3 regions of the Ensifer sp. ENS02 genome follow, and region 3 is predicted to be linked to each of the others. Evidence: predicted binding sites of a transcription regulator. Region 3 holds the regulator's gene; each other region holds the start of a gene.
The links. The regulator PhoB, encoded in region 3, activates phosphate uptake and scavenging genes when phosphate is short. The targets are predictions, from matches to a motif close to TGTCATNNANCTGTCAT.

Region 1: a site for PhoB is predicted at 2,088-2,104, ahead of IB262_RS03780 (LTA synthase family protein). Genes of this name have one in related genera too.
Region 2: a site for PhoB is predicted at 2,471-2,487, ahead of IB262_RS35155 (glycerophosphodiester phosphodiesterase family protein). Genes of this name have one in related genera too.

What each region holds. Positions count from the first base shown of each region.
Region 1 is NZ_JACVAO010000001.1:743,247-747,467, reverse strand. It holds gene IB262_RS03790 (hypothetical protein) at 1-184, opposite strand, end outside; gene IB262_RS03785 (NAD+ synthase) at 188-1,870, opposite strand; gene IB262_RS03780 (LTA synthase family protein) at 2,139-4,067, shown strand; gene IB262_RS03775 (DUF1003 domain-containing protein) at 4,183-4,221, shown strand, end outside.
Region 2 is NZ_JACVAO010000040.1:1-4,221, reverse strand. It holds gene IB262_RS35165 (ABC transporter permease subunit) at 1-441, opposite strand, end outside; gene IB262_RS35160 (ABC transporter ATP-binding protein) at 438-1,514, opposite strand; gene IB262_RS35155 (glycerophosphodiester phosphodiesterase family protein) at 1,581-2,411, opposite strand; gene IB262_RS35150 (ROK family transcriptional regulator) at 2,580-3,743, shown strand.
Region 3 is NZ_JACVAO010000003.1:456,971-461,191, forward strand. It holds gene pstB (phosphate ABC transporter ATP-binding protein PstB) at 1-665, shown strand, start outside; gene phoU (phosphate signaling complex protein PhoU) at 716-1,429, shown strand; gene phoB (phosphate regulon transcriptional regulator PhoB) at 1,632-2,315, shown strand; gene IB262_RS09525 (GcrA family cell cycle regulator) at 2,385-2,906, opposite strand; gene IB262_RS09530 (aspartate aminotransferase family protein) at 3,328-4,221, shown strand, end outside.

The DNA.
Region 1 (4,221 bases), on a different contig from region 3:
GGCTTCCGGTCGCAAGGCCATAGACCCCAAAGATCGCAGGCGTCGCGAAATAGCCGATCTGCGCCGATAGCTGCCGGCCGGCGGAAACGTCGCTTGCCGACCACAGTCGCAGGAGCCGGATTTCCTCGTCCGTAAAATCTGGACGGCCCTGTCGGCCGTCCGTCTCTTCGGAGAGGATATCCATCGCCTAGCCCCGGTCGCGGAAGCGGTTGGTGATCGGGTAGCGGCGGTCGCGTCCGAAGTTCTTCTTGGTGATCTTGACGCCCGGCGCCGATTGCCGGCGCTTGTATTCGGCGATGTAGAGCAGATGCTCGACCCGGTGAACGGTCACCTCGTCATGGCCGCGGGCGACGATCTCGTCCGTCCCCATTTCCTTTTCCACCAGGCATTCGAGAATGTCGTCGAGCACCGGATAGGGCGGCAGCGAATCCTGGTCCGTCTGGTTGGGACGAAGCTCGGCCGAAGGCGCCTTGTCGATAATGTTCTGCGGAATGACGATGCCGGAAGGACCAAGCGCGCCCGGAGGAACCGTGGTATTGCGCCAGCTCGAGATGGCATAGACCTGCATCTTGTAGAGGTCCTTGATCGGGTTGAAGCCGCCGTTCATGTCGCCATAGAGCGTGGCATAGCCGACCGACATCTCCGACTTGTTGCCTGTCGTCACAACCATCGAGCCGAACTTGTTGGAGATCGCCATCAGGATCGTGCCGCGGGTGCGGCTCTGCAGGTTCTCCTCGGTGATGCCGGATTCCGTGCCTTCGAACGTATCGGAGAGTGCGCTGAGGAACCCTTCGACCGGCTCGGAGATCGGCACGATGTCGTAACGGCAGCCGAGGGCCTCGGCGCATTCCTTGGCGTCCTTCAGCGATTCCTGCGAGGTGTAGCGGTAGGGCAGCATGACCGTGCGCACCCGCTCCTCGCCGAGCGCATCGACGGCGAGCGCTGCGCAAATGGCGGAATCGATACCGCCGGAGAGGCCAAGCACGACATTTTTGAAGCCGTTCTTGTTCACATAATCGCGGAAGCCGAGCATGCAGGCGCGGTAATCCGCCTCCTCCCGCTCCGGCAGGCGCGACTTCAGGCCGTGCTCGCAATGCCAGCCGCTCTCGCCCTTCTTCCACTCCACGATCGAGATCGCCTCTTCGAACTGGCTCATCTGGAAGGCGAGCGACTTGTCGGTGTTGAAGGCGAAGCTGGCGCCGTCGAAGACCAGTTCGTCCTGGCCGCCGAGCTGGTTGGCATAGATCATCGGCAGGCCGGTCTCGATCACCTGCTTCAGCACGACCTGATGGCGCACGTCGACCTTGCCGCGATAATAGGGCGAACCATTCGGCGACAGCAGGATTTCAGCACCGCTTTCGGCCAGCGTCTCGCAGACGCCGAGATCGCCCCAGATGTCCTCGCAGATCGGAATGCCGATGCGCACACCGCGGAAATTGACCGGTCCCGGCATCTCGCCCGGATCGAAGACGCGCTTCTCGTCGAACTCGCCGTAGTTCGGAAGATCGACCTTGTCGCGGATCGCGATCACCTTGCCATCGTCGAGTACTGCCACGGCGTTATGTCGGCCGGTCTTCGACAGGCGCGGGAAGCCGATGATGACGCCCGGGCCGCCATCGGCCGTTTCGGCGGCCAGCTTTTCGACGGCCTGGAGGCAGGCCTTGAGAAAGGCCGGCTTCAGAACAAGGTCTTCCGGCGGATAGCCCGAAATGAACAGCTCCGTCAAAAGCAGGAGATCGGCGCCCTGTCGCGCCGCATCGGCGCGCGCCTCACGCGCCTTGGCCAGGTTTCCGGCGATGTCGCCCACGGTCGGATTGAGCTGGGCAACGGCGATACGAAGGAGCGAGGGGGCGTTTTTATGGGCGGTCATGAGCGGGCCTGTCGGTCTGTCCTGAACGATTGCATCTGACTTTCGCAATGTTCTTTAGCGCAATCTGCGGGAAAATACCCACAGCCAATCGCAGCCACGCGAAAAAAACCGAAAACTTCTGTTTTTCCCGATCCTTATACTGGGCCGTTCGTGCGGCTTCACGCCACGAAAAGCCACCCTCCATTCCCGTTAAGAAACCATTCATCCCCTGTTCAAAATGACGGGCGTATGACAGTTACACGACGCATTTATGAAATTGGAGAATATGTTGGCCAGTATCGATTCCGCTGTCGCGCGAGGCTCACGTGTCTATGCCGACCGACCCGGCTTCGCCGCACGGCACGCCAAGACGCTCGCTTCCACGCGCAGCGCCCTGTTCTCCCTGTTCGTTGCAACTGCCCTTGTCTTCGCCGTTGAACTGATCGTCCGTCAGTCGCTGACCGACACCCTTTCCTATGTCCTCGACCCGACGCGCCCGGCGCTGACGACCATCGGCATATTCTTTCTCATTCTGCTCGCTGTCGACGGTATTTTCGGCCGCGAGCACAAGTCCGCCGTGGTGATCGCGCCGCTGGCACTTCTTCCGGCCGTCATCTGCCAGCAGAAGCAGGTGTTCCTGTCCGATCCGCTCTATCCGACCGACTTCCTGTTCGGCCGCCAGATCATGGAGCTGATGCCCGTGCTGGTGAAGGACCGTCCGTGGACGGCGGTCGGCATCGCCGTCGGTCTGGTTGCCACCGTCGTCGCCATCGCCCTCCTGTTGCGCTTTGCCTGGCGGACCTTCCCGAAGCTGACGACCCGCGAGCGTGTCGCCCGCCTCGCCTTCGCGCTGCCGCTGCTCGTCGCCTTCTGGAACATCATGGATTACAACCAGTTCTCCTGGATCCGTGATCGCCTGAAGGTCATCCCGATCATGTGGGACCAGACCGAGAACTATAAGCACAACGGCTTTGCGCTCGCCTTTGCGATCAACCTGCCGATGGCCAATGTCAGCGCGCCCGCCGGCTACATGGCCGACGCGATCGACCGCATTCCGGTGAAGCCGCTTCCCGCCGGCACCTCGCACCGCGGCAAGCCCGACGTCATCGTGCTGATGAGCGAATCCTTCTGGGATCCGACCCGCCTGCCGAACGTCAAGCTGTCGCCTGACCCGATGCCGACGATCCGCGAAATGCAGTCGGGCAACGTCTTCTCGCCGGAGTTCGGCGGCATGACCGCCAACGTCGAGTTCGAGGCGCTGACCGGCTTCTCCAACGCGTTCCTGCCCTATGGCAGCATCCCGTACCAGCAGTACATCCGCAATCCGATCCCGTCGCTTGCCACTTTCTTCCGTGGCGAAGGCTACGTCTCGCGCGCCATCCATCCGTTCCAGAGTTGGTTCTGGAACCGCACCGCCGTCTACAAGGCCTTCGGTTTCGACATGTTCAAGTCGGAAGAGAACATGCCGCCGATGCAGAAGCGCGGCATCTTCGCCTCGGACGACTCGCTGACCAACGAGATCATCCGCCAGGCCGACGCGATGGACGACCCGTTCTTCTTCTTCGCCGTCACACTCCAGGGCCATGGGCCCTATGAGGCCAACCGCTACGCCAACAACACCATCAAGGTCGAAGGCGACCTGCCCGAGGCCGACCGCCAGGTGCTTGCCACCTACGCGCAGGGCATCAAGGAGGCTGACGACAGCCTGAAGAAGCTGATGGACTGGGCCAAGAACCGCGATCGCGAAACGGTTATCGTGCTTTTTGGCGACCATCTGCCGCCGCTTAACACCGTCTATACCAGCACCGGTTTCATGAAGGGTGTGACGGCGGAGCGCAAAGGTTCGAAGGAGCAGATGAAGGCGCAGCATGAAACGCCGCTCGTCGTCTGGTCGAACAAGACTGGCCCGAAGAAGAACGTCGGCACCATCAGCCCGGCCTTCCTCTCCTATCAGATCCTCAAGCAGTCCGGTTACGAGCACCCCTACTACACCGGCTTCCTCGGCAAGGTGTATGACCAGTACCGCGTTGTCGACCGCTACATGCTGATCCGCAAGAATGGCAAGGAAGTCGCCGAGTGGTCGCGCCAGCCGAAGGTGCCGGCACTCCTGCGTGACTACCGCTTCCTGCAACACGACATGATGTTCGGCGACCGCTTCTCGACCGACCGGTTCTTCAAGTCACACGCTGATCTCTTCGCCAGCGTCGAAACCCACTGATCGAAGACCGGAGCGGCCAGCAACCGCTCCGGTCCTTGCGGCATTTTCGCGTACCGCCTGATTTCCTTGCGGCGCTGACGCGCTAGATTGTCTCCGGCCAACTCCGGAGATCGCCATGCCGCACTTCAATGACATATCGAAACAGCTTTTCGGC
Region 2 (4,221 bases), on a different contig from region 3:
GTTTTGAAGCCGCATCGGCCGGGCAATGATCCCGAGCTTGACGAGCGCGAGATTGAAAAAGCCCTGGAAGGAGATGAAGTTGATGAACAGAAAGGCGGCAACCAGTCCGTGCACGAGAAGCGGAGCCTTCAAAAACGCGCTGATGAAGCTTGAACCGGGAAACGGTTTCCGAAGCCAGAGTGCCAGCGGATAGGCCATCGCTACAGCCAGGACGGCGCTTGTGACGGAAACACGGGCGGAATACCAAAACGCCCGCCATAGTTGGGGATCAGCCGTCGTAGATTGCCAAAACCGAGTTGAAAATCCGCTTTCTCCAGAGAAATTCAAGAAGCCAAAGGACTGTGATATAGCCATTCCGATGACCACACCGGTAAAGCACAGGATGAGACCCAAGCCCGGAAGGAGAAGAAGGTAAGCTTGAAGCGTCGTTCTACCGTTCATTGAACACGCTCCTTCAGGAAACGGATCTTCGACGGCTCGATCCGAAACGACCTCATTTCGCCCTCAGCAATCTCTGTCTGGCCAAGAATCTGAATCCGGTACAAATCATCGGTACCGGCTGCCGACACGGACACATCGGTGAGGTTGCCGAGAAAGCTCTTTGCTTTAACCTTGAGCGTGAAGACATTTGACTGTCCGTCTAGGCCATCCTGCACAATGGCATCCTCAGGACGCCACATTGCGTAGACATGGTCTGCGATCGGCTGTTCATCAGAGAGAACTTCGACTTCGCCCATTGGGCTTTTGAGCCTGTAGGTGTTTGCGAACGCATCCCGACCGACCACCTGTACCGGCATGATGTTTGCGGTGCCTACGAAGTCCGCAACAAACCGGTTAATCGGCCGATAGTAGACGTCGTGCGGCGTTCCCGCCTGCTCGATCTGACCCGCATTCATGACAACCACCAAATCGGACATCGCCAATGCTTCTGCTTGGTCGTGCGTCACGTAAACCGCAGTAAATCCGTGGTTTTTCTGGAGCTGACGGATCTCGAACCTGACTTGGTCGCGAAGGCGAGCATCGAGGTTTGAGAGTGGCTCATCAAAGAGAATGACGCCCGGTCGGACAGCAAGCGCGCGCGCTAATGCAACGCGCTGTTGTTGACCGCCGGAAAGCTGGGTTGGAAGCTTCTGAAGTTGCGCCTGCAACGACACCTGCGCGGCCGAAGATTGCACACGCTGTTCAAGTTCCTCCTTCGCCGTCCCCTTCTGACGGAGGCCGAAGGCGATGTTCTCGTATACGGTTAGGTGCGGAAACAACGCGTAGGACTGGAAGCACATCGCTGTATTGCGCCGTTCCGGAGGGACGCCACGCATATCCGCTCCGTCAATGGAGATCGCGCCTCCATCGAGCGAAATGAACCCCGCGATCGCGCGAAGCAGGGTTGTCTTGCCGCAACCCGACGGACCGAGAAGCGTTACGAGTTGCCCCTGTTCAACGGCAACCGAAATGCCCTTGAGGGCATCGTAGGATCCAAACCGAATCCGCGCATCTGCGATGCTTAGTACACTCACTGTGACCTCCCGAGCAGCGCAGTGGCGCTGTATTGTGTTATTTCCGCTCCCGTGACGCGTCAGTCGTCAGGCAGCAGCTTTTCGCTTTCTGGTGTAGGAATGGAGAAGTTCCGGCTGATCAGTCTGGATCACGCTAATCCCTGCTTCGATAAGCCGACCCCAGATCAGGTCGGGGTTTTCCGATGCCGCCTTATCGGTCCATGGGGCCCATTTCGCGCCCAGCGTGTTTCGCCACAACGAGATCCCTGCGTTTGCGAAATCATCCTTGTGATAGGCAACGGTTGCGAGATCGTCGAAGCGGATCTCGCACATAAACGCCGACGTATCCTTCAGCATCCGGAACGTATCGTTGAATGTCGCGTCTTCGAATTCGCAAAGCGCCATAAACGGAATTTTCCCGAGCGCCTGCCTTTTGACCCAGTCAACATCCGCATCATTCGCGATTGTGGTTTTCAGATCCACATATTGAACGGCAGACATCTCCTGAATGCAGCGCGTGGCTTCAGGAAAAAGGCTGCGATCTTTCAAATCCAGGTCGGCAAATATTCTGCCTTTAAGGCATTCGAGTGCTTCTTCGAGCGTTGGAATTGCATGATCAGTGAGGTCGTGCCCGTCACCTCCATTACGCTGTCGCAATCGAACGCGCTTGAGCTCTGCCATTGTCATGGAGCTGACGTCGCGTTCAATGCCTGCAACGCGGTTCAGATTCGCATCGTGCATTAGGAAAAGCACGCCGTCTGCGCTCATGCGGACATCCAGCTCAACGATATCGCAGCCGAAACCGATCGCATTCTCGATCGATGCAATGCTGTTCTCGGGCGCTGCGCTCCAAGCCCCGCGGTGCGCCGCGACAGCGCATGGGCGATTGTTGTCTGCAATGAAATCTCTGTAGTGCATCGAAACCTGTCCTAGTGGCAGCCCTATCGAGAACCGCGGCCAATAACTACTCGTGATGAGTAACAAATTTATGACGGAAAGCAAGGGACAGTGCTAACTTTTCCTTTCGTTTAAAACGTATTGAGGCTAAGTCACTGAAATCCGATTACTCATGCCAAGTAGGTTAGCATGTCATCCGTGAGCTATCGTTCGGAAGATTTTATCCATCAGCGCTTCCTACGCGGCGATGGCCAGGACGTGGTCCATCCGAGTGAACGTAAAGTTCTAAAGGTGTTATGGGACCATCCCGCCGTCGCCCGATCGGAACTTCCAGACTTTGTGGATCTGTCCCAGCAATCGGTTTACCGGATTATAGATCAGTTGGCCGAAAGAGGGATCGTTGCGATCGGCCCCCCGAAGCCGGGAATTGGTCGTGGCCAGCCCAGCCCCTCTTTGACGCTTAAGGGCGACTATGCCTACACCTGTGGAATCTCAGTAAACACGGACATTATCGGAATTTGCCTTACCGATTTTAGCGGCAGGATTATTGCCGAAAGTGATGTTATCCTGCGTGGACAAGGAATGAACGACGCACTGGCTGGGGTGCGCGAGAAGATCGCCTCACTCCAGACCGCAAACAATCTACGAGACGAGAATTTCTTTGGGATCGGCTTTGGGATTGCAGCATTCTATGTTGGAGGGACTCGATACAACGCTCCCCTACCGTTGCACGAGTGGTCATTGATTGAACTGGGCCCCGTACTCGCTCATTTCTTCGGAAAGCCGGTATGGGTCAATAACAACTCAAACACTGCGGCCATCGCCGAATCTATGTTCGGAGTAGGCCGGCATATCAAGCACTTCGCTTACCTAAGCTTCAACTACGGCTTTGGCGGCGGTTTGATCAGCAATGGTGAGCTTCTGTCCGGTGGTTACGGCAACGCAGGCTCGTTCTCGTCGATGTACGATGACGAGGAAACAAAACACCGTCCTGCATTGCAATTCCTGATCGAGCGACTGAAAGAGAACGGCGTCGCCGTCTCGTCAATCGAAGCAATGCGGAAAAATTTCGACCCGAATTGGCCGGGTGTGGCGGGTTGGGTGGATGAAATCACACCCTCATACAACCGCCTCGTCAATGCTATCCGTGCTATCTTCGACCCGCATGCTATCGTGTTTGGTGGACAAATTCCCGAACGACTAGCGGAAATGCTGATTTCTCGAACCAGCATATACGAACGCAATCGCTATGGTGTTTCGAGACCCGCGCCGAAACTCATTACGTCGGAGATCAGTACCGACGCCTCTGCGATCGGGGCATCAATTGTACCTTTCCGAACTACATTTTATTGAAGCAATTTCCGCACCGGTAAGAGAACCTACAAATAAGAATAGTTACGCTGAGACTGCGCGGCGTCGCGCAGACACGGTTTTGAGCTCCTTCAACAGTCGGCTCAGTGAAAATTCCGCGTCTTGATCTTCAGCATATCGATATGAAGGTTCGGCACGAACGCGTCCCGCGGGGCGACAACCATCGCGCGCGTGCTCTGGCAAATTGATAAGCGCGGCACGGAAGGCTGCCGGGCAATCACACTTAATGTAGTTTTAGGTTTAGTCGATTAGCGCGAACGAAGCCGCATGGCGTTCCGGGAAACAATAGGCTTGAAACCTCCAAGTCGCGAAAAGGTCTCTTTGGCAAATCCCGGCTACATCCCCAAGGTGCCCACGGACTGTCCGGGGGACAGTTGCCCGGAGGAAGTCACTCCGGCTCCAGGAGCCCTCGATCCTTCGCGATCGCGACCGCATGGGTGAGGTTTGTAGCGCCGAGCTT
Region 3 (4,221 bases):
TCACGGCGCTGATCGGTCCTTCGGGTTGCGGCAAGTCGACCTTCCTGCGCACGCTGAACCGCATGAACGACACGATCGAGAACTGCCGCGTCACCGGCAAGATCACGCTCGACGAGGACGACATCTACGACCCGACGATCGACGTCGTCGAGCTTCGCGCCCGCGTCGGCATGGTCTTCCAGAAGCCGAACCCGTTCCCGAAGTCGATCTACGACAACGTCGCCTACGGTCCGCGGATTCACGGACTTGCGCGCACCAAGGCCGACTTTGACGAAGTGGTCGAGACCAGCCTGCAGAAGGCCGGTCTGTGGAACGAGGTAAAGGACCGTCTGCAGGAGCCCGGCACCGGCCTTTCCGGTGGTCAGCAGCAGCGCCTCTGCATCGCACGCGCCGTCGCCGTGAGCCCGGAAGTCATCCTCATGGACGAGCCGTGCTCGGCTCTCGATCCGATCGCGACGGCCAAGGTCGAAGAGCTCATCCACGAGCTGCGCACGAACTTCACGATCGTCATCGTGACCCACTCGATGCAGCAGGCCGCCCGCGTTTCGCAGCGCACCGCCATGTTCCACCTCGGCAATCTCGTCGAGGAGAACGACACCGACAAGATGTTCACCAATCCGGATGACCAGCGCACCCAGGATTACATCATGGGCCGCTTCGGCTGAGGCCGCATAAGGCTGCAACAGTAACTGCAAAGCGCCCGTAAGGATCGACGATCATGTCCATGCATATCATGTCCGCCTATGACGAAGAACTGAAGTACCTGACGCGCCGCATCTCGGAGATGGGCGGCCTCGCCGAACAGATGGTCGCCGAGTCCGTTCGCGCGCTGGTCAACTCCGACCTGGCTCTCGCACAGAAGGTGATCTCGGACGACACCGTCCTCGACGACGCCGAGCGCCAGATCGGTGAGAAGGCGATCGTCACGATCGCCAAGCGTCAGCCGGTCGCCGCCGACCTGCGTGAGATCATGGGGTCGATCCGCATCGCCTCCGATCTGGAGCGCGTCGGCGACCTCGGCAAGAACACCGCCAAGCGCGTGATCGCGGTCGCCGGCTCCGGCATTCCGCGCAAGCTCGCCCGTGGCCTCGAGCATCTGGCAGAGCTCGCTCTCGTCCAGCTCAAGGAAGTGCTCGACGTCTACGCCTCGCGCTCGCCGGAAAAGGCCAACAGCATCCGCGAGCGTGACGAGGAGATCGACGCGATCTACACCTCGCTGTTCCGCGAGCTCTTGACCTACATGATGGAAGATCCGCGCAACATCACGCCCTGCACGCATCTTCTGTTCTGCGCCAAGAACATCGAGCGCATCGGCGACCACGCGACCAATATCGCTGAGACGATCTATTACATGGCGACGGGTGCTCAGCCGGAAGGCGAGCGTCCGAAGGATGACACCACGTCGACGCTGGGCTCGGTCAACGACTGAGCGCCAAGCGCGCCGTAAGCATGCATGCCCCTTGAAATCTGATCCGGTCGCGGCTTCGGTCGCGGCCCCGAATTCCTGTATCTGAAGCATGCGGTTTTCGCCCCGCCTTTGAAAACGGCGGATGTGCTCCAGATTTAGAGTGTCTGAGCGCCGGCCGGGCCGATGAGCCCAAAGGCCGCCCGCGGTAAGGAGACGTTACCTGATGTTGCCAAAAATCGCCGTAGTCGAAGACGAAGAGGCGCTGAGCGTTCTGCTGCGTTACAATCTGGAAGCCGAGGGCTTCGACGTCGATACGATCCTGCGGGGCGACGAGGCGGAGATCCGGCTTCAGGAGCGGCTGCCCGACCTGCTTATCCTCGACTGGATGCTGCCCGGTGTTTCCGGCATTGAACTTTGCCGTCGGCTGCGCCAGCGTCCGGAGACCGAACGTCTGCCGATCATCATGCTGACGGCGCGAGGCGAGGAAAGCGAGCGCGTCCGGGGTCTGGCGACGGGTGCCGACGACTACGTGGTCAAGCCCTTCTCGACGCCGGAGCTGATGGCGCGCGTCAAGGCGATGCTGCGCCGGGCAAAGCCCGAGGTGCTCTCGACGCTGCTTCGCTGCGGCGACATCGAACTCGACCGCGAGACCCACCGCGTTCATCGCCGCAGCCGCGAAGTGCGCCTCGGCCCGACCGAGTTCCGTCTTCTGGAGTTCCTCATGTCCTCGCCGGGCCGCGTCTTCTCTCGCTCGCAGCTTCTGGATGGCGTCTGGGGGCATGACATCTATGTCGACGAGCGCACCGTCGACGTGCATGTCGGTCGTCTGCGCAAGGCTCTGAACTTCTCGAACATGCCCGACGTCATCCGCACCGTTCGCGGCGCCGGCTATTCGCTCGAAAGCTGAGCGGTCTGAAAGTCGCCAACAAAAAAAGGGGCCGATCGGCCCCTTCCTTTATCAATGCGGTCCAGCTTCTTAGCGAGCCCTGCGGCGCTCCCCCGACGGCTGGTAGGCCAGCCGAGCATGGAAGGTGCAGTAAGGCGAGGCTTCCGGGGAATCGTTGCCGCAGAAGTGAAACTCTTCCTTCAGCGGGTCGCCGATCGGCCACTTGCAGGTGCGCTCGGTGAGCTGGGTCAGCTCGAGGCGGCGCGACATCGGCACGACAACGTCGGTGCGGGTGCTGAAATCCTGCTCGGCAACGAGATCGACTTCGATTTCTTCCTTGAGAACGACAGCGCCGGCCGCGCGTGCAACCGGGCGGGTCGAAACGCGCGAAGCGTAGTTCGGTGCGCGCGGTGCCGAAGTCGGGCGCTTCGGACGGGCTGCCGTCGTGGTGCTGCCGCCGGCCTTGGCGCGACCTGGCAGGCTCAGGCGGTGAACCTTGCCGATGACAGCGTTACGGCTGACGCCGCCGAGCTGTGCCGCGATCTGGCTTGCGCTCAGGCCCTCGGACCAAAGCTTCTTCAGTTTCTCCACCCGCTCGTCAGTCCAGTTCATTTCTGCACTCTCCGTTCTCAGCGTTGGGGATGGCAGAATCCCTCACCGCACCCCGGCTAAACCCCGGGGTTGCAAACGCGATAACTCTTTTGGTGACTAGGTCCGCCGCATGCGTCTAGTAATTGAATGTTAACGTACTGACCGCTGGACTCTGTGGCAAGAGTCCCGGGAATCAGGCCGAATCGATTTCGTAGTTTTCCCCAACTTGCTTGGCCAGCGTTGCATTTTTGCAAGCCCTCCCGGACGATTTTTCTGCTGCCAGGAATCGACCCTTCATGTTGCGCTGCAAGGCTTGGTTTTGTTGACATTGCAGCGCGAAATGGGAATAGTGCCTGCGCCGCCGAAAGGCGGCATTTTTGATTTTTATCGGCCCGCGTGAGGCGCGGGATCGATGTCGATCTGGAGTGAAGGAGAGCCTCGCATGACTGCAACCACGCCGCTTTACGATACCTACATGCGCGCGCCGTTGCGTTTCGAGCGAGGAGAGGGCGCCTGGCTGATCGCTGAAGACGGCACGCGTTATCTCGATTTCGGTGCCGGCGTTGCCGTGAACTCGCTCGGCCACGCGCACCCGCACCTGGTCGAAGCGCTGAAGGCGCAGGCCGACAAGGTCTGGCACCTGTCCAACCTTTATGAAATTGCGGGCCAGGAAAGCCTCGGCCGCCGGCTGACGGCGGTGACCTTTGCCGACAAGGTCTTCTTCACCAATTCGGGCGCGGAAGCGCTGGAATGCGCCATCAAGACGGCACGGCGTTACCACTTCTCCAAGGGCCACCCGGAGAAGTTCCACGTCATCACCTTCGAAGGCGCCTTCCACGGCCGCACGATCGCGACGATCGCCGCCGGTGGTCAGCAGAAATACATCGAAGGTTTCGGGCCGAAGGCGCCGGGCTTCTACCAGGTTCCGTTCGGCGACATCGCCGCGGTCAAGAATGCGATTACCGAGGAAACCGCAGCGATCCTGATCGAGCCGATCCAGGGCGAGGGCGGCATCCGTCCGGCGACCAAGGAGTTCATGCAGGAACTGCGCGCGCTCTGCGACGAGTTCGGCCTGCTCTTGATCCTCGATGAGGTCCAGACCGGCGTCGGCCGCACCGGCAAGCTGTTTGCCCATGAATGGGCGGATATCCGTCCGGATATCATGGCGGTCGCCAAGGGTATCGGCGGTGGCTTCCCGTTCGGCGCCTGCCTCGCGACTGAGGAAGCCGCATCTGGTATGGTGGCGGGCACGCATGGCTCCACATATGGCGGCAACCCACTGGCCATGGCCGTCGGCAACGCCGTGCTCGACGTCGTTCTGGCCGACGGATTCCTG